2 regions of the Variovorax cryoconiti genome follow, and region 1 is predicted to be linked to the other one. Evidence: riboswitches for the same ligand, from Rfam matches in the RefSeq annotation. Region 1 holds a riboswitch; the other holds the start of a gene.
The links. A riboswitch is a leader RNA that binds a small molecule or an ion and turns the genes downstream of it on or off. The one in region 1 is predicted to bind cobalamin.
Positions count from the first base shown of each region.

Region 1 (9,622 bases):
TTCCCCTTCGCCGTGAACAGCTTCGCGCAGGCCGATGCACTGCTCGACGGCCCGCTGGGCCAGGCGCTGATCGCCAAGCTGCCCGAGAAGGGCCTGGTCGCGCTCGGCTACTGGGACCTGGGCTTTCGCAACGTCACCAACAGCAAGCGGCCGATCACCAAGCCAGAAGATCTCGACGGGCTCAAGATCCGCGTGATTCCCAACCCGGTGTTCCTGGAGACCTTCAAGGCTTTCAAGGCGAACCCGGTGCCCATGCCCTTCGCCGAGCTGTACGGCGCGCTGGAGGCCAAGGCGGTCGACGGGCAGGAGAACCCGTACGCGGTCATCCTGTCGAACAAGTTCTTCGAGGTGCAGAAGTTCGTGAGCGCCACGAACCACGTCTACGCCGCGAACATCGTGCTGGTGAGCAAGAAGTTCTGGGACTCGCTCACGCCGGCCGAGCAGAAGATGATGAACGACGCCGCCAACGAGGCACGCGGCTACCAGCGCCAGGTCAGCCGCGCCGCCGCCCAGCGCGCCGTGGGCGACCTGCAGGCCAAGGGTCTGCAGTACAACGAACTGGCGCCCGCCGAGCAGGCGCGCATGCGCCAGATCGCCAAGCCGGTCACCGAGAAGTTCGCCGCCAGCTACGACCCGGCGATCGTCAAGCTCTACAACGACGAGCTGGCGCGCATCCGCAGGTGACCCGAACGAGCGCACACACACCCGACACCCCATGAAGATCCTCGTCCTCCACGGCCCCAACCTCAACCTGTTCGGGCGCCGCGAACCCCACATCTACGGCACCACGACGCTGGCGCAGATCAACGAACGCCTGGAACGCCTGGCCGGCGAACTCGAGGTTGAGCTGGCCATCCTGCAGTCGAACCACGAAGGCGCGCTGGTCGACTTCCTGCACGAGCACATCGACATCGCCCAGGGCGCGCTGGTGAACCCGGCCGGCCTCACGCAGCACGGCGTGCCGCTGCACGACGCGATCAAGGCGATGCCCTTTCCGACCATCGAGGTGCACATGTCGAACATCGCGGCGCGCGAGGCGTGGCGTGCGCATTCGATCATCTCGCCCGCGGTCAAGGCGACCATCCAGGGGCTGGGACCAGTGTCGTACCTGGCGGCGCTGCGTGCGCTGGTCGACACGCTCCGCGCGACGGCCTGACCCCCATCGAGGAAGCCCATGAACCGATGGATCGACGGCGCTTGCCGCGGCATCGAGGCGGTGATCGCCTTCATGCTGGCGGTGATGGTCGTGCTCGTCTTCGGCAACGTCGTGCTGCGCTACGGCTTCAACTCCGGCATCACGGTGTCCGAGGAGGTGTCGCGCTGGCTCTTCATCTGGATGACCTTCCTGGGCGCCGTGGTGGCGCTGCGCGAGCACGGCCATCTGGGCGTCGACATGGTGGTGCAGCGCCTGCCGCGGGGCGGCAAGAAGGCCTGCCTGCTGTTCGGCCATGTCGTGATGCTCTACATCGTCTGGCTGCTGTTCCAGGGCAGCGTCGCGCAGGCCCGCATCAACTGGGACGTGACCGCGCCGACCACGGGCGCATCGATGGCGATCGTCTATGCGTCTGGCATCGTGTTCGCCGTGCTGGCCGGGCTGATCCTGCTGCTCGACCTCTACCGCATGTTGAGCGGCCAGCTGGCCGACGACGAGCTGGTGATGGTGCAGGAATCGGAAGAAGCCGTGCAGCTGCAGCAGATCCTCGGTGAGGTCTCCGCACAATCCGCGTCGCCGACGGCGCAGCGCAAGGTGTCCCCATGACCATTCTCGTTTTCGTCGGCGCGCTGCTGCTCGCCATGGCGATCGGCATCCCGATCGCGTTCTCGCTGCTGGCGAGCGGCGTCGCGCTCATGTGGCACCTCGACCTGTTCGACGCGCAGATCCTGGCGCAGAACGTGATCGGCGGCGCCGACAGCTTCCCGCTGCTGGCGGTGCCTTTCTTCATGCTGGCCGGCGAGATCATGAACGCCGGCGGCTTGTCCAAGCGCATCGTCGACTTCGCGCTCGCGCTGGTCGGCCATGTGAAGGGCGGGCTGGGCTACGTGACGATCATGGCGGGCTGCCTGCTGTCGGCACTGTCGGGTTCGGCGGTGGCCGATGCCGCCGCGCTGACGGCGCTGCTGCTGCCGATGATGGTGAGCGCGGGCCACGACAAGGCGCGCGCCGGCGGGCTCATCGCGGCCACGGGCGTGATCGGGCCGGTCATCCCGCCGAGCATCGGGCTGGTGATCTTCGGCGTGGCGGCCAACGTGTCGATCTCCAAGCTGTTCCTCGCGGCCATCGTGCCGGGCCTGCTGATCGGCGGTGCGCTGTGGGTCACCTGGGCCTGGCTGGTGCGCCGCGAGAAGATCGTGCCGCCGCCGCGCAAGTCGGGCGCCGAGATCGCCACGGCCTTTCGCAAGGCGCTGTGGGCGCTGATGCTGCCGGTGATCATCCTGGTGGGCCTGCGCATGGGCGTCTTCACGCCGACCGAGGCGGCGGTGGTGGCCGCGGTGTATGCACTGTTCGTCTCGACGGTCATCTACCGGGAGCTGTCGTGGCGCACGCTCTACCCGGTGTTCGTCAGCGCTGCGAAAACCAGCGCCATCGTGATGTTCCTGATCGCCGCGGCCATGGTGAGCGCGTGGCTCATCACGGTGGCCGACCTGCCGTCGAAGGTGATCGGTCTGCTGCAGCCCTTCATGGACAACAAGATCCTGCTGATGGTCGCGATCATGGTGCTGGTGATGATCGTCGGCACCGCGATGGACATGACGCCGACCATCCTGATCCTCACGCCGGTGCTGATGCCGGTGGTCAAGGCGGCCGGCATCGACCCGGTCTACTTCGGCGTCATGTTCATCATCAACAACTCGATCGGCCTGATCACGCCGCCGGTCGGCACGGTGCTCAACGTGGTGGCGGGGGTGGGGCGCATGAAGATGGACGACGTCACCCGCGGCGTGGTGCCGTTCATGATCGCGGAGTTCGCGGTCATGTTCCTGATGGTGATCTTTCCGTGGCTGGTGACGGGGCCGGCCAAGTTCTTCCACGGCTGACCCGTGCCGATCACTGCGGGCGCGCTTCCGGCAGCTTCGCGATCACCTTGATCTCGAACTGGAAGCCGTAGAGCCAGGTCACGCCGATGCCGGTCAGCGTCGGGTGCGGCGCGCTGCCCCAGTACTCGGGCACCACCTTCCAGATGGTCTCGAAATTCGATTCGGGATCGACCACGAACAGGGTGACGTCGACCACGTCGTCGAAGGTGCAACCGGCCGCCTTCAGGATGGCATTCAGGTTCTCGAAGGCGAGCCGCACCTGGGCTTCGAGCCCGGGTTCGGGCGAGCCGTCGGGGCGGCTGCCGACCTGTCCCGACACGAAGAGAAATCCGTTGGACCGGACCGCCGGCGAATAGCGGTTCTTTTCATAGAGGGCCTGGCGCCCCGCTGGAAAAACGACATCGCGTTGTGTCATGGAATGCTTTCTCTTTGCGGGCGACATCGCGCCCCGGGGTTGCTGATGCAGGGACTTTAGAGACGCGTGCTTCCCGGATAAACAGGCAGCATCAACAATCACTGTTTGTCGATCCCGAACAATCGTCGAATGCCTCTGGAGCCTTGATGGACCGTTTCGATGCGATGCACGCTTTCGCTCGCGTGGTGGAAACGCGCAGCTTCACCAAGGCGGCCGAGACCTTGCACATGAGCAAGACCAGCGTGACGCAGCTGGTGCAGCAGCTGGAAGCGCGACTGCGCGTCAAGCTGCTCAACCGGACCACGCGCAAGGTCAACGTCACCGCCGATGGCGCGGCATATTACGAGCGCGTCGTGCGCCTGCTGGCCGACATGGACGATGCCGAGACCAGCCTGTCGAGCGCCTCGGCCTCACCGCGCGGGCGGCTGCGCGTGGACGTGCCCAGCCCGCTGGCCCGCATGATCCTGGTGCCCGCATTGCCGGCCTTTCACGCGCGCTACCCGGAGATCCAGCTCGACATGGGCGTGAGCGACCGCATGGTGGACCTGATCGGCGAGAACGTGGACTGCGTGGTGCGCGGCGGCGTGATCACCGACCCGTCGCTCATGGCCCGCCATGTAAGCGACCTGGCGCTCGGGGTTTATGCCGCACCGGGCTACCTGGCCAGCGCCGGCACGCCCTCGCACCCGCGGGTGCTGGACGACGGTGCCGGGCACCGCATCGTCGGCTACGTGTGGTCGCGCACGGGCAAGACCTTCCCCTACGCCATGCGGCGCGGCGACGAGCGCGTCGAGGTGCAGGGGCACTGCGCCTTCTCCTTCGACGACGGCAACGCCTATCTGGAGGCCGGCCTGGCGGGGTTGGGGATTCTCTGGCTGCCGGAGTACATGGCCAAGGCGCATGTGGCACGCGGCGAGCTGGTCGCGCTGTTCGAGGAGTGGCGGATGGATCCGATGCCGATGTTCGTGGCGTTTCCGCCGAACCGGCGTGTCAGCGCCAAACTCCGCGTGTTCATCGACTGGGTGATCGAACTGATGGCCCAGCATGCACCCGTCTCGGCCGGCCGCGACGCGTGACCGCACGTCGCGGCGGCCTTTGCGGCATCAGCCCTGCAGGCCCTTCCAGAGCATGTACGCCGCCAGCACGTAGAGGATGCTTGCGAACACCCGCTTGAGCTTTTTCACCGGCAGGCTGTGCGCCGCCTTGGCGCCCAGTGGCGCCGTGAAGACGCTGCAGGCCGCGATCACGACCAGCGCCGGCAGCCAGATGTAGCCGAAGGCGCCGGCCGGCAGGCCCTGCACGTTGTGGCCGCTCACGATGTAGCCGGCCACGTTGGCGACCGCGATCGGGAAGCCCAGCGCCGCGCTGGTGGCGACCGCGTTGTGGATGGCGACGTTGCACCAGGTCATGAAGGGCACGCTGATGAAACCGCCGCCCGCGCCGACCAGGCCCGAGATGAAGCCGATCACGCCGCCTGCGCCGAGCTGCCCCGCGGTGCCGGGCATCTGGCGCGTCGGCTTGGGTTTCTTGTCGAGGAACATCTGCGTGGCCGAGAAGCCGACGAAGAGCGCGAAGAAGATGGCCAGCGCCGTGCCCTTGAGCAGCGCGAAGACGCCGAGGCTGCCGATCAGGCTGCCGATCACGATGCCGGGCGACAGCCGCTTGACGATGTCCCATCGCACCGCGCCGCGCTTGTGGTGGGCGCGCACGCTCGAGATCGAGGTGAAGATGATGGTGGCCATCGAGGTCGCGATCGCCATCTTCACGGCCAGGTCGGCGGGCACGCCGCGGTGACCCAGGATGATCGTGATGAAGGGCACCATCAGCATGCCGCCGCCGATGCCCAGCAGGCCTGCCAGGAAGCCGGTGCCGATGCCCAGCACGGCGAGTTCGAGGATGAGCATCGGTTCGAGCGACATGCGAGAGACAACTTCCGTCAGAAAAAACGACGGCCCCGATGAGGGACCGTCGCGGGCTGAAAAGGTGTCTGCAGTGGGGTGTGCCGGACCCGCATCCTGAACCAGGGTTCAGGTGGGCGAGGGCAGCAAGACTTCGGGTTCATCTGACGCGAGATGATCACGCCCGTCTAGCGATGTACCAAGCCCGGCTCCGGAGAGCATTGGAACAAGGAAATATTAAGCCCGACACGCACTGCAGACCCCTCCGATTTTACGCATGCATCGCGTCGGACGTGTAGGCCAATGGGCCACGCGATCTGCCGAATTCGCGTTGACAACAACGCGTCGGCGCGTCAGAGAAGCAGGCCGTCGCCCGCGAGCGCGTGATCCAGACGCTGGATCAGTTGGGCCGCGCGTGCGTAGTCGGGTGCCGTGCCATTCAGCGCCGCCGGTGCCGGCTCGACCGGAGCAGCCGGGGAAGGCGCGGCGGCGGGTTGCTGGCCCAGGTCGAAGGCCAGGTTGAGTGCGGCCAGCACCGCGATGCGGTCGCGTGCCTTCACCTTGTTGGCGTCGCGGATCTTGCACATGGCCACGTCGACGCGTTCGACGGCTTCGCGCAACTGCGCTTCGCCGCCTTCGGGGCAGCCGAGCAGGTAGCTCTGGCCCATGATCTGGACTTCGATCTGTTTCATGAGGCGCTGGAATCCTCTGACGGTTCGATCGGCAGCCGTTCGAGCACGGCGTCGATGCGGGTGCGGGCCGCCGCGAGGCGCGACTTCAGCGCGTCGCGTTCGCGCGTGAGTGCTTCGACCTGTGCCAGCAGCAGCGCGTTGGTGCGCCGGATTTCTTCATGGCGCACGAGCAAACGTTCGACACGCTCTGCGATCTGATCGAGGGGGCTCGGTGCGGACATGGCTGGAGATTGTAGGGGCCTGGCGGCCAGCAGCCGCCCTTAGAATCCCGTGCGTTGGTGCTCGCCCCGCGGTTCACGCGGTGCAGTTCAACGGGAAGCAGGAGCCAGAGCCCTTCGGGCCGAGGTCAGCCTGCGCTGCCCCCGCAACGGTCAAACAGACGGAACCCTCACCGCTTCCGCTTTCATCATCAGCCACTGGGCGCCCTGAAACAGGTGCCTGGGAAGGCGATGAAGGTCGCTCTGTCAGCCCGGATACCGGCCAACGAGGAGACCGTGCGTGCGCCCCTGGCGTGCACGCGGTCGTGACGCCCACACGTCCGGCGGGGAAGCCGGACAGGGTTTTGTTTTCGAGTTCGTTCCCATGATTCATCGCTTTTCTTCCGCGGGCGCTTTCCTGCCTGTGCGTTCGCGCGCGCGCGTCGGCCGGGCCACGTTGCCCTGGGCCGTCGCCGCGGCCTTTCCGATCTGCGCGCTGGCGCAGAGTCCGTCCGCTGCGCCCGCCCTGCGCGAAACCGTGGTCACCGCCACGCGCGTCGAGCAACCGCTGTCGGACCTGGTGGCCGACGTGTCCATCGTCGACCGCGACACCATCGAACGCAGCGGCGCCACCGGCGTGGCCGATGTGCTCGCGCGCCTGCCGGGCATCGAGATCGGCCGCAGCGGCGGCATCGGCAATGCGACCAGCGTCTTCATCCGCGGCGCCGAGTCGCGCTTCACCGCGGTCTATATCGACGGCGTGCGCATCGATTCGCAGTCGACCGGCGGCGCCGCCTGGGAAGGCATCCCGCTCGGACAGATCGACCGCATCGAAGTGCTGCGCGGCCCGGCCGCCGCGGTGTACGGTTCGGACGCCATCGGTGGCGTGATCCAGCTCTTCACCAGGCGCGGCGAAGGCCCGGCGAGGCCTTTCGTCGGCGTGGGCATCGGCAGCCACAACCTGCGCAAGACCGAAGCCGGACTGAGCGGCTCGGCCGGCGAGGGCGGTGCCTTCGACTACGCGCTGGGCGTGTCCCACGAGGAGAGCGACGGCTACAACATCCAGCCGCTCGACAAGCGCAACCCGGTGCGGACCGCGCAGTACGGCGCCGACGGCTGGACCAGCCCCGACCGCGACGGCTACCGCAACACGGCGGCCAATGCGCGACTGGGCTTCCAGATCAACCCGGCGCACCGGCTCGAAGGCACCTTCCTGTACAGCGACACCGAGGCGCAATACGACGCGTCCCGCACGGGCGCCCGGCCGCCCGCCGTGTTCGCCGACGACACCGGCACCAACACCCTGCGCACCGCCGGCCTGGCCTGGACGGCCAAGTGGAACGAGATCTACAGCACCCGCCTGCAGGTGACCGACGGCAAGACCACCTACCAGACCGATCCCTCGTTCTATCGCACCGAGACCGAGACCCGCGGCTATCTGTTCCAGAACGATGTCAAGTTCGGGGCGCACCGCTTCAATGCCACGCTCGAACGGCGTGAGGACGCGCTGACGAACGCGCCTGCGCTGCTCGCGCGCGACCGGTCGCAGAACGCGCTGTCGCTCGGCTACGGCTTCGTGCAGGGCCCCCATTCGCTGCAGCTGCAGGCGCGGCACGACGACGACAGCGAGTTCGGCGGCAAGACCACCGGCAGCGCCGCCTACGGCTTCGCGATCACGCCGCAGTGGCGTGCGACGGCTTCGGCCGGGACCGCCTTCCGCGCGCCGACGCTGTACCAGCGCTTCAGTCAATACGGTGTCGCGAGCCTCAAGCCTGAAGAAGGCCGCAACGTCGAACTGGGCCTGCGCTGGAGCGAAGGTACGAGCAACGCGGGCGTCGTCGTGTACCGCAACCGCGTGAGCAACCTGATCTCCTTTGATGGCAGTTCGTTCGCGTGCTCCGCCGCCGTGGGGTCGACCTTCGGTGGCTGCTACGCCAACACGGCACGTGCCGAGTACCAAGGCCTCACGCTGAGCGCGGGCCACCGCATCGGTGATGTCACGCTGCGCGCCTCCGCCGACTTCCAGGATCCACGCGATCTCGTGACCGACAAGCAGCTGGCCCGCCGCGCCCGCCGGCACGGCACGCTGGGCGCCGACTGGGCCGTCGCCGGCTGGACGCTGGGCGCCGAGGTGCAGACGTCGAGCATGCGCTACGACGATGCCGCCAACACCCGCCGGCTCGGCGGCTACACGCTGCTCAATCTGGTGGCGAGCACCCGGCTCACGCCGTCGCTGACGCTGATCGCGCGCCTGGACAACGCGGGCGACAAGGACTATGCGCTGGCCCGCATCTACGCCACCGGCGGCCGCACCGCCTACCTCGGGCTGAAGTGGTCGCCGCTGTAACGCCACGCGCCAGCTGCGCGGCCATCCTCGTGGCAGCCCCGGCGTCCGGCCAGGGCAAGACCACGGTGGCGGCCGCGCTCGCGCGCCTGCACGCACGGCAGGGCCGGCGCGTGCGCGCCTTCAAGTGCGGGCCGGACTTCCTCGACCCGCACTGGCTGGCGCTCGCCACCGGCGCGCCAGTGCATTCGCTGGACCTCTGGATGACCGGCGAAGCCGACTGCCGCGCGCGGCTGCACGAGGCCGCGGCAACCTGCGACCTGGTGATCGTCGAAGGCGTGATGGGCCTGTTCGATGGCACGCCGAGCGCGGCCGACCTGGCCGAGCGCTTCGGCCTCGCGGTCGTGGCCGTGATCGATGCGCGCGCCATGGCCGGCACCTTCGGGGCGCTGGCCTTCGGCCTGCAGAACTTCCGCCCGGGCCTGCCCTGGGCCGGCGTTCTGGCCAACCGCGTGGCCAGCGAGCGCCATGCCGGCATGCTGGAAGATGCGCTGCGCGATCCGGCGCAATGGCTCGGCGGCCTGCCCAAGGGCGAAGCCTTCAGCCTGCCCGAACGCCACCTGGGCCTGGTTGGCGCCACGGAGCTCGGCGATGCAATGGCGCGGCTCGACGCTGCTGCCGACGCGCTGGCCGCGACGCCGCTGGGCCAGCGCCCGCTCGACGCGCTGCCGCAGTTGCATGTCGATGATTCGCCATCGCCGGCCGACGCACCGACGCCGCGGTGGCTCGCCGGCCGCACCATCGCCGTCGCCCGCGATGCCGCCTTCTCCTTCATCTACCCGGCCAACCTCGACCAGCTGGCCGCGCTGGGGGCGCGCGTCGTTTTCTTCTCGCCGCTGGCGGGTGACGCGCTGCCGGACTGCGACGCGGTCTGGCTGCCGGGCGGCTACCCCGAGCTGCATGCCGAGGCGCTGTCGCGCTGCACTGCCGTGCGCGACGCGCTGGCGGCCCATGTCGCGGTCGGCAAGGCGCTGTGGGCCGAGTGCGGCGGCATGATGTCGCTGTTCGACACGCTGGTCACGGCGGATGGCACGGCGCAT
Region 1 covers NZ_JBPJZI010000005.1:285,865-295,486, forward strand. Annotated here, with positions in the region: gene ACSFA2_RS15175 (TRAP transporter substrate-binding protein) at 1-684, shown strand, start outside; gene ACSFA2_RS15180 (type II 3-dehydroquinate dehydratase) at 716-1,156, shown strand; gene ACSFA2_RS15185 (TRAP transporter small permease) at 1,175-1,759, shown strand; gene ACSFA2_RS15190 (TRAP transporter large permease) at 1,756-3,036, shown strand; gene ACSFA2_RS15195 (RidA family protein) at 3,047-3,451, opposite strand; gene ACSFA2_RS15200 (LysR family transcriptional regulator) at 3,598-4,527, shown strand; gene ACSFA2_RS15205 (sulfite exporter TauE/SafE family protein) at 4,555-5,370, opposite strand; gene ACSFA2_RS15210 (cell division protein ZapA) at 5,703-6,041, opposite strand; gene ACSFA2_RS15215 (DUF904 domain-containing protein) at 6,038-6,262, opposite strand; cobalamin riboswitch at 6,301-6,540, shown strand; gene ACSFA2_RS15220 (TonB-dependent receptor domain-containing protein) at 6,624-8,585, shown strand; gene ACSFA2_RS15225 (cobyrinic acid a,c-diamide synthase CobB) at 8,570-9,622, shown strand, end outside.

Region 2 (9,622 bases), on a different contig from region 1:
TCGAGAACCCGTCGCCGTGATAGCCGCTCAAGCGCACGACGGTGCCTGGCGTGCTGTAGCGAACCGCATTGGCCACGAGGTTGTGGAGGGCACGTCGACACAGCGGGGCATTGACCCACGCCGTCCCGCTGGCCTGCACGTCGAACCGCAGGCCCGCCTCGTCCGCAGGGCCTTCGAAGTATTCGGCGATCCGCCGCAACTCGTCGTCCATCTCCAGCGTCTCGCGCTCGATCTGGAGTGTGGCGTGGTCGGCCTGGGCCAGGAACAGGATGGTGTCGACGGTCAGGCTGAGCCGGTTCAACTCCTGCAGATTCGATTCGAGCACCTGTTGGTAGTCGTCGGCACTGCGCGTGCGGCTGAGAGCGACCTGCGTCTGTCCGATCAAGGCGCCCACCGGCGTGCGGATTTCGTGCGCGAGGTCCGCCGAGGACTGCGAGAGTCGATCGTAGCCGACGGTGATGCGATCGAGCATGGCGTTGAAGGCCGCCACCATCTGCTGCAGCTCGAGCGGCGCGTCGTGCTCCGGCAGCCGAATCGCCAGGTTGACCGGTGCGATCAAGGAGGCTTGCGCGGCCACCCGATGCAGCGATCGCAAGCCCCGGCGCAGCACCAGATAGACCAGCAGCAAGGAGGCCAGCACGGCAAGGACGGTGCTGAACAGCACCTGATTGCGGGCGCGACCGATCATCTGCGCCTCGCTGGCCAGTGGATGGCCCGTCGTGATCTCGACCATGGCGCCGTCGTGCCCGGATCGTGCCAAGGCGGTGATCCAGCGTCCGCGCGGCAGGCTGGGCATTCGGGCATCGCACACATCCTGCCGACCGATCGGCCGATCGAAGGCGACCGGCGGCGCACAGCCTGGAAGCGGCAGACGCTCGGGATTGACGTCCACCCAAGGCAGCGCCTCGCCCGGGTGACGGACGACGAGGACGTCGCCTGCATTGCCGAGAATGGCCACGAGCAGCAGGGACTGGTCGCGCAGTTCGCTGGCCGTGCGGGCATCGCCGACCAGGCGTCGAAAGTGCTCGGTGCGTGCGATCAGCTGCTCGTCGGCATGGGTCAGGACGGCGGTGCGTACGGCGAAGAAGTAGTTGGCCCCCAGCATGCCGGTGATCGCCACGGCGATCAGCCCGCACAGCAAGGTCACGCGGACCGCGAGCGAACGCGGGCGCCACGCCGCGGTCAATGATCGCTCCCGACCATGTCGCCCGGCGGGTCTCCGAAGGCGTAGCCGACGTTGCGCACGGTGTGAATCAAAGGCGTCGCGAACGGGCGATCCACCTTGGCGCGCAGACGCTTGACGGCGACGTCGACGACATTGGTATCGCTGTCGAAATTCATGTTCCAGACCTCCGAGGCGATCAAGGTGCGCGACAACGCCTCGCCCTGCCGCTTGATCAGCAGGTGCAGCAGCAGGAACTCCTTGTTCGTCAGCGAGATCTCCTCGCCCTGGCGTGTGACCTTGCGTCTGAGTACATCGAGCTTGAGGTCGCCGATCTCGTAGGCATCGGCTTCGCGCACGGGCCCGCGGCGCAGCAGGGTGCGGATCCGCAGCACCAGCTCGGTGAAGGAGAACGGCTTGACGAGGTAATCGTCCGCGCCGAGTTCGAGCCCACGGATGCGGTCGCTCAACTGGTCGCGCGCGGTCAGAAACAGCACGCGCAGATCGTCTTTCTCACGCAGCGCCGACATGATCTTCCAGCCGTCGATGCCGGGCAGGTTGACGTCGAGAACGACCAGGTCGTAGACGTGGGTCAACGCCATCTCCAGGCCGTCGGTGCCCGTGCGCGACAGGTCGACGGTGTAGCCGCTTTCGCGCAGGCCCTTCTTCAGGTAGTCGCCTGTCCTGGGGTCGTCCTCGATGATCAGGATCTTCATGCCGATGGATTCTCCACCCCGGAAACGTACTGGCCGGATGACGGTTTTGTCATTCACCTGTCACCCCCGGTCGCTGCCGGAATTCCTACAGTCTCGCCATCCCCACGATGAGATATCGCTTCCTATGCCTCACCCGCTTTCCTCCCTCGGTATCGCCCATACGGCGATCAGTCTCCTGCCGCTCGGCGCAGGTCTCTACAGCCTGGCCCGTTTCGGCGCCATCGAGCCGGGCACCCGTTCCGGTCGCGTCTACGGGATCGGCATGGTGCTGTCGGTGCTGACGGCGTTCGGTCTGTCGAGCACCGGCAGGTTCAATGCAGGGCATGCGCTGGGCATCCTGGCGCTGCTGGCCATGGCCGGCGCATGGTCGGTGCCGAAACTGCAATTTCTCGGCAGAGCCCGCACCTACCTCGCGACGCTGGGTTGGTCCTTCAGCTTCTTCCTGTTGCTCGTGCCCGGTATCAACGAGACGCTGAGCCGTCTGCCACCGTCCCGGCCACTGGCCAGCGGCCCGGATTCGCCGCTGGTGAAAGGGGCGTTGCTCACATGGCTGGTCGTGTTCGTCGTGGGCTCTGCATGGCAAGCGAGGACCCTGTATCGACGCGGGCGACCCGGTGCGACGCAGCGCTGAAGCATCGATCCGGCGCATGTCTGCGCGTGCGTCCCGGTTGGCGCTGAACCGAACTGGCTGGCGCAACGCCCGCCGTCCCCCGCCGCAGGCCGCGTTCCTATAATCCGCGCGGGTTCGAGTCGGCGGCAGGCCGGCTCGCCCACGGTTCGAAGGTGCCCCGAACGCTGGATGCGTCGGGGTTAAACGGGAAGCAGGTGACGCGCGTCGCAACACGCGCCAGGCCTGCGCTGCCCCCGCAACGGTCAGCGGATTGGGACCTCCTCACGGGCTGCTTCGGCAGGCCAGCCACTGCGTTTCGCGACGTGGGAAGGCGAGGAGTCCTGTCTGGGTGCATTCACGCACGCAGACGCTCCGCGAGCCCGGATACCGGCCTTTGCAACCGCTTCGGACGCTGCGGGCGTGCGTCGTTCCGGGCCGGTCGGTGCACATGCACCGTGCCGGCCTGCGGCGTGCGCCCGTGGTGAATTGCAATGGGTCCCGCGGGGTCGCGGGACGCTTTGGAGCACGCATGCGCATGTTGTCCCCCGTTCCCGCCCGCCTGGGCCTCCTGGCCTTGTTGTCGCTGGCTGCCGGCGACGGCATGGCGCAAGAGGCCGACGCGATGGCCGAGATCTTCGTCACCGCCACCGCGCGGGCCGAAGCGCGCAGCCGCATCGCGGCCACCACGCAGGTCATCGACCGCGCGGCCATCGAGCGCTCGACCGCCAGGTCAGTCACCGACCTGCTGGCCGAGAACGCCGTCGGCTTCTTCAGCGAATGGACCGCCGCACAGACCTCCATCAACATCCGCGGCGCGACCAGCGACGGCCAGGGCCGCGACTACAAGGGCCAGGTGCTGGTGCTGGTCAACGGCCGGCGGGCAGGAACGGCCAACATCTCGAAGCTGTCGGCCAACGAGGTCGAGCGGATCGAGATCGTGCGCGGCCCGGCCTCGGTGATCTACGGCAGCCAGAACATGGGCGGCGTGATCAACATCATCATGAAGAGCGGCGCGAACGCACCGCCGACCCAGGCCGGCCTCTCCGGCGGTTCCTGGGGCGGCGTCAACGCCAACGCGCAGACCAGTGGCGGCAACGACACCATCGACTGGTACTTCGGCGTGTCGGGCGGCCAGCGCGACGACTACCGCTCGGGCAAGGGCGGCAGCACGATGGAGAACACGTCGTGGGAGCGCCGCGGCTTCGCCGGCAGCGTCGGCCTGCAGATCGACGACCTGAGCCGGCTCGAATTCAAGCTGCACACCGACGGCATCTACAACGCGGGCTTCCGCGGGTCGGGCGCCAACACCATCAGCCAGGACGACCGCACCAACGCGTCCTTCGATGTGACGTACGAAGGCCGCACGAGGGACGACCGCATGGGCTGGATGGCGCAGTTCTATTCGGTGAAGGACGAGGACGAGTTCAAGTGGGCGTCGCCGGTGGTGCGCACGGGCACGGCGGCCACGCCGGGGACGTCACGCGACCACAACGACCGCCAACTGGACATCATCGGCACGCGCCTGCAGCCGCGCTTCCAGGTGGGTGAGGGCAACGACCTGCTGCTGGGCTACGACTGGGAACGCAGCCGCCTGCGCTCCGAGCGCTTTCGCGTGGCGCTGCCCGGCGGGCCGACCGGCCAGGTCGCGCCCTACGACAACAACCAGACCGAGCATGTCAACGCGCTGTACTTCGAGGACGCGCAGAAGTTCTTCAGCGACACGCTGACGGTGCGCGGTGGCGCCCGCCGCACCTGGGGCACGACCAGCTTCGACCCGACGCCCAACCTGCCCCTGCAGCGCAGCGGCAGCCAGGACTACAGCGAAACCACCTGGTCGACCGGCGCGACCTGGCGCGCGCTCGACGTGCTCAACCTGCGCACCGGCATCTCGACCGGCTTCCGCGCGCCGACGTCGACCGAGCTCGGCTCCGACTTCACCGCGGTCGGCGGCGGCCGCACTTTCGGCAACCCGGGCCTCAAGCCCGAGAGCAACCGGCAGATCGAGTTCGGCGGCACGCTCCGGATGCCGGTGTGGACCCTGGACATGGCGCTGTTCCAGAACACCATCTCCGACCGCATCATCACCGTGTCGCGCGGGCCCACGACCAACACCTCGGACTACGCCAACAACGCGGCCGACATCCTGGTGCGCGGGCTCGAGGCGGCCATTGACGTGGACCTGGCCAAGGCGCTCGACTTCGGCACTGGGGTCTACAACCTGCACGCCTACGGCAACGGCTACTACAACTTCACCATGCGCGACAAGGGCGCGACCGCGCTCGACACCGACCGCGTGCAGCGCATGTACAAGTACGAAGCCTCGGTGGGCCTGCGCTACGGCCGCGGCACCGGCAAGCTGGCGAACGACTGGAGCCTGCAGGTCGGTGCCCTGCTGCGCGGACCGATGTGGTACGACACCGAAGAAATACTGCGCATTCCGCAGGGCGAACCACGCAGCACCTTCATCCACCGCAAGGGCGCCTTCACCACCTGGAACCTGCGCGGCGACTGGCGCATCGCACCCAACGTGAAGGTGTTCGCGGGCATCAACAACCTCTTCAACCTCAACCGCAGCCCGATCTTCATCGCGCTCGACCAGAAGCCGTGCATCGCTGATGCGCGCTTCCAGAACGGCGGATGCGGCACCTCCATGCCTGGCCGCGAGTTGCAGGTCGGCATGCAGGTCACGTTCTGACGATGAAGCGAATCGCGCTGGCCCTCGGTGTGTGCGTGGCGGCGCTGGCGCACGCCGCGCCCATCGACGTGCGCGACGCGCTGGGCCGCACCGTGGTGCTGCCCGCGCCGCCGCAGCGGCTGGTGACGATCTTCGCGTCGAACACCGAGCTGGTGACCTCGCTTGGCCTCATCGACCGCATCGTGGGTGTCGAGGACTACACGCGCTTCCCGCCGGAGGCCGCGGCCAAGCCGAAGGTCGGCGGGCGGCTGGGCTTCTCGGTCGATGCGGTGGTGGCGCAGCGGCCCGACCTGGTCATCGTCACGCCGGCGCGGCAAGCGGCCCACCAACTGGTCGACCCGATGGAGCGCCTCGGCGTGCCGGTGATCGTGCTGCTGAGCCGCTCGGTCGGCGAGGTGCTCGACAACATCCGCCTGGTCGGCCGCGCCACCGGCGTGCCCGAGCGCGGCGATGCGCTGGCAGAGACGCTGCAGGCGCGGCTCGACCGTGTCGCGCAGCAGGTGGCCGGCCGGCCCGCGCCGCGCATCGTGATGGTCACGGGCCGCGTCGGCAACGGCATGCTGCTGGTCGCGCGGTCGGACACCTACACCGGCGAGGCGATGGTCCTGGCCGGTGGCCGCTTCGCCATCGCCGGGCGCGGCGCGGTCGCGCAGGTCTCGCCCGAAGCGATCCTCGCGTCGGACCCCGACGTGCTGCTGTTCGCCGGCACGCAGGCCGCGCTGAACGACCTGGTCCAGCTGCCCGGCTGGCGCGACATGCGGGCCGTGCGCGACCAGCGCGCCGTCACCGTGTCGCGCAGCGAATTCCTCATCCCCGGCCCGCGCACCATCGACGGCATCGAAAGCCTCGCGCGCTGGCTGCACCCCGTGAAGGCCAGCCCATGAACCGCGGCACCACGCGCGCCTGGCTGATCGCGGTGGCGGTGCTGCTGGCCGCGCTGCTGCTCGCCGCCTGCGCGGGCCACGAGTGGTCGTCGCCGCGCGCCATCTATCGCGCCTTGGCCGGTGACGACAGCCTGCGCAACCGCTTGCTGCTGCAGTGGCGGCTGCCGCGCGTGTTCGCGGCGGCGCTGGTCGGTGCGCTGCTGGGCCTGTCGGGCGCGGTGTTCCAGGGCGTGTTCCGCAACCCGCTCGCAGAGCCCTACCTGCTCGGCGCCTCGGGTGGCGCGGCGCTCGGCGCCACGGTCGCGCTGCTGGTGCCGTTGGGCGTGCCGCAGGCGTATGTGCTGCCGGTGCTGGCCTTCGCCGGCGCGTGGGGCGCGACCGCGCTGGTGCTCGGCGTGTCGCGCGTCGCGGGCGCGCTCGACGCGGCCGGCATGCTGCTGGCCGGCGTCGCCATCGCGGCGATGCTGGGTGCGTTGCGCTCCTTCCTGATGCTCGCGCTGTCGGATGAAACGGTGAGCCTGCAGGTCGTCATGAGCTGGGTGCTCGGCGGCATCCAGACGCCGTCGTGGCCCGGCCTCGGGCTGCTGGCCGCCTTGTGCGTGGCGTGCCTGCTGGCGACGTCGCGCATCGCGCACGGGCTCGACCTGCTGGGGCTCGGCACCCGCGCGGCGCAGGGCTTCGGGCTCGACGTGGCGCGCTTCACGCCGCGGGCGGTCATCGTCGGTTCGCTGGTGGTCGCTGCGGCCGTGGCTTACGGCGGACTGGTCGCCTTCGTCGGGCTGGCCGCGCCGCACATCGCACGCTGGATGGTCGGGCCGCTGCACCGCGCGCTGCTGCCGGCGTCGGCGCTGACCGGCGCCATCGTCGTGACCGTGGCCGACGCCATCGCGCGCTCGGCGCTGCCGCCGGCGGAGATTCCGCTGGGGCTGGTCACGGCCGTCGCGGGCGGGCCCTTCTTCATCGTGCTGCTGGCGCGGAGGTTGCGGTCATGAGCGGGCTGCTCGAAGCCCGAGGGCTGGGCGTATCGCGCCGCGGCAAGCCGATCTTGCGCGACGTGTCGATCGGCTTCGGCGCGACCGGCTCCGTCGCCATCATCGGTCCCAACGGGGCCGGCAAGTCCACGCTGCTCGCGCTGCTGGCCGGCCTCGAGAAGCCGACGACGGGCGAGGTGCGGCTCGGCACGCGTCCGGTGGCCGACGTGCCGACCGCCGAGCGCGCGCGGTCCATCGGCTTCATGCCGCAGCACTTCGAGCCGCACTGGGACCTGGTGCTGGAGGAGCTGCTCGGCATGCGGCTCACGCCGTCGCGCGGGCGGGCGGCCGGAAGCTGGCCGACCGTCGACGAGGTCATCGCGCGGCACCAGCTCGAGGCCTTCCGCGGCCGCCGCTGGTCGACGCTGTCGGGTGGCGAGCAGGCGCGCGTGCTGCTCGCCACCGTGCTCGCGACCGACCCGCCGATCCTGTTGGCCGACGAGCCCGGCGCTGCGCTCGACGTGCGGCACCGGCTCACGCTGGTCGAGGCGCTCGCGGAGCGCGGCCGCACGCGGCTGGTGATCGTCGCGATGCACGACCTCGACCTGGCCTTTCGCCACTTCGACCGCATCGTGGTGCTGGCCGACGGCCGCATCGCCATCGATGGTGGCGAAGAACTCATCCACGCCGCGCTGCTCGACCAGAGCTTCGGCGTGGTGTTCGACCGCATCGGCGTGCCGCCGGGCGTGATGCTGCGCGCACGCTTGCGCGAGCAAGGCGAACCCTGATGCGCATCGACCTCGCCGGCTGGACCCGCGAAGCGACGCAGGGCGACCCGCGCGCCTTCTTCGCGCTGTTCGACGCCGCCGACCGCCTGGGTTTCGATGGCGTGTGGTTCAGCGAATTCCGGCTGCCCAGCGCCGACTGGCCCTACCCGTCGCCGCTGCTGCTGGCCGCCGCGCTGCTGGCGCGCACCGAGCGCCTGCGCGTCGGCACCGCGGTGCTGGTGCTGCCGTTGCATCAGCCGCTGATGCTGGCCGACGAGATCGCGCAGCTCGCGTTCCAGAGCGGCGGGCGCGTCGACATCGGCGTGGGCCGTGGGATCGAGCCCGCGACGCTGGCCGCGCTGGCGATTGACCCGTCGGAAACGCGCGCGCGTTTCGAGCAGCACTGCGATGTGCTGCAGGCGAAGGTCGGTGAGGTGCCGCTCTACATCGCCGGCTCCACGCCCGAGACACTCGGCTTCGCCATCGCGCGCGACATCCCGCTGCTGCTGAGCCTGGAGCCGCCGGAGACCACGCAGCTCGGCCATGTCGCGGACCTCCTGCAGGGGCGGCCGTCGACGCTGCTGAAGCGCTCGTCGCTCGCACGCTATGTCTGCACCGGCGCGACCGCCGCGCAGGTGACGGCGCAGCTCGATGGTCTCTGGCCGAAGCTGCACGAACGTCGCAACTTCTTCGCCGCCCAGCGCGGCGTGCCGCCCGACCAAGTCCCGCGCATCGACCCCGCGCGCATGCTGCGCGAGCAGTTCATCCACGGCGACCCGGCGCAGTGCCTTGCGCAGATCGTCGACCTGCGCGCGCGCAGCGGCATCGGCGCGTTGCGCTGCATCTTCAACGCCAACGGCCTGCTCGACAACACCCAAGCCCTCGCCGGCATGACACTCTTTGCGAACGAGGTGCTGCCTGCGCTTCGCGCGCCGGCATGATCCATCCCATCCTCGAAAGCCACACCATGCAAAGCGCCAAGATCCCCGTCACCATCGTCACCGGCTTCCTCGGCAGCGGCAAGACCACGTTGCTGCGCCACATCCTCGGCAACGCCGAAGGCAGGCGCATCGCCGTCATCGTCAACGAGTTCGGCGAGCTGGGCATCGACGGCGAGATCCTGCGTGGTTGCGGCATCGGCTGCGACGACGAAGGCAACGAGCGCGAAGGCGCGCTGTACGAGCTCGCCAACGGCTGCGTGTGCTGCACCGTGCAGGAGGAGTTCCAGCCCGTGATGCTGCAACTGGCCGCGCGCCGCGGCGACATCGACGCGGTGATCATCGAAACCTCGGGCCTCGCGTTGCCCAAGCCGCTGGTCCAGGCCTTCCAGTGGCCGGAGATCGCGAACGTGTTCACCGTCGATGCCGTTGTCACGGTGGTCGACGGCCCGGCCGCCGCCTCGGGCCAGTTCGCCGAAGACACCCACGCCGTGGATGCGCAGCGCCGCGCCGACCCCAACCTCGACCACGAGTCGCCGCTGCACGAGCTGTTCGAAGACCAGCTCTCGGCCGCCGACCTGGTGGTGCTCAACAAGAGCGACCTGATGGACGACGCCGCGCGCACGCAGGTCGAGGCGCTGATCCGCGCCGAGATCCCGGTCGAGGTGAAGATCGTCGCGGCCAGCCAGGGCAAGCTGCCACTCGCGCTGCTGCTGGGCCAGGGCCGCGCGGCCGAGACCACCATCGACCAGCGCACGAGCCACCACGACCATGAGGAGGACCATGACCACGACGAGTTCGACTCGCTCGTGATCGAGCTGCCCGCCGTCGACCGCGAGCGCCTGATCGGCGTGCTGGAACAGCTCGTCGCTGCGCACA
Region 2 covers NZ_JBPJZI010000003.1:326,690-336,311, forward strand. Annotated here, with positions in the region: gene ACSFA2_RS10640 (heavy metal sensor histidine kinase) at 1-1,186, opposite strand, end outside; gene ACSFA2_RS10645 (heavy metal response regulator transcription factor) at 1,183-1,878, opposite strand; gene ACSFA2_RS10650 (hypothetical protein) at 2,003-2,509, shown strand; cobalamin riboswitch at 2,644-2,898, shown strand; gene ACSFA2_RS10655 (TonB-dependent receptor) at 3,024-5,183, shown strand; gene ACSFA2_RS10660 (ABC transporter substrate-binding protein) at 5,186-6,067, shown strand; gene ACSFA2_RS10665 (FecCD family ABC transporter permease) at 6,064-7,059, shown strand; gene ACSFA2_RS10670 (ABC transporter ATP-binding protein) at 7,056-7,826, shown strand; gene ACSFA2_RS10675 (LLM class flavin-dependent oxidoreductase) at 7,826-8,746, shown strand; gene cobW (cobalamin biosynthesis protein CobW) at 8,773-9,622, shown strand, end outside.
Region 2: it holds a riboswitch for cobalamin, as region 1 does, so the genes downstream of both, ACSFA2_RS10655 (TonB-dependent receptor) here and ACSFA2_RS15220 (TonB-dependent receptor domain-containing protein) in region 1, are expected to answer to the same signal.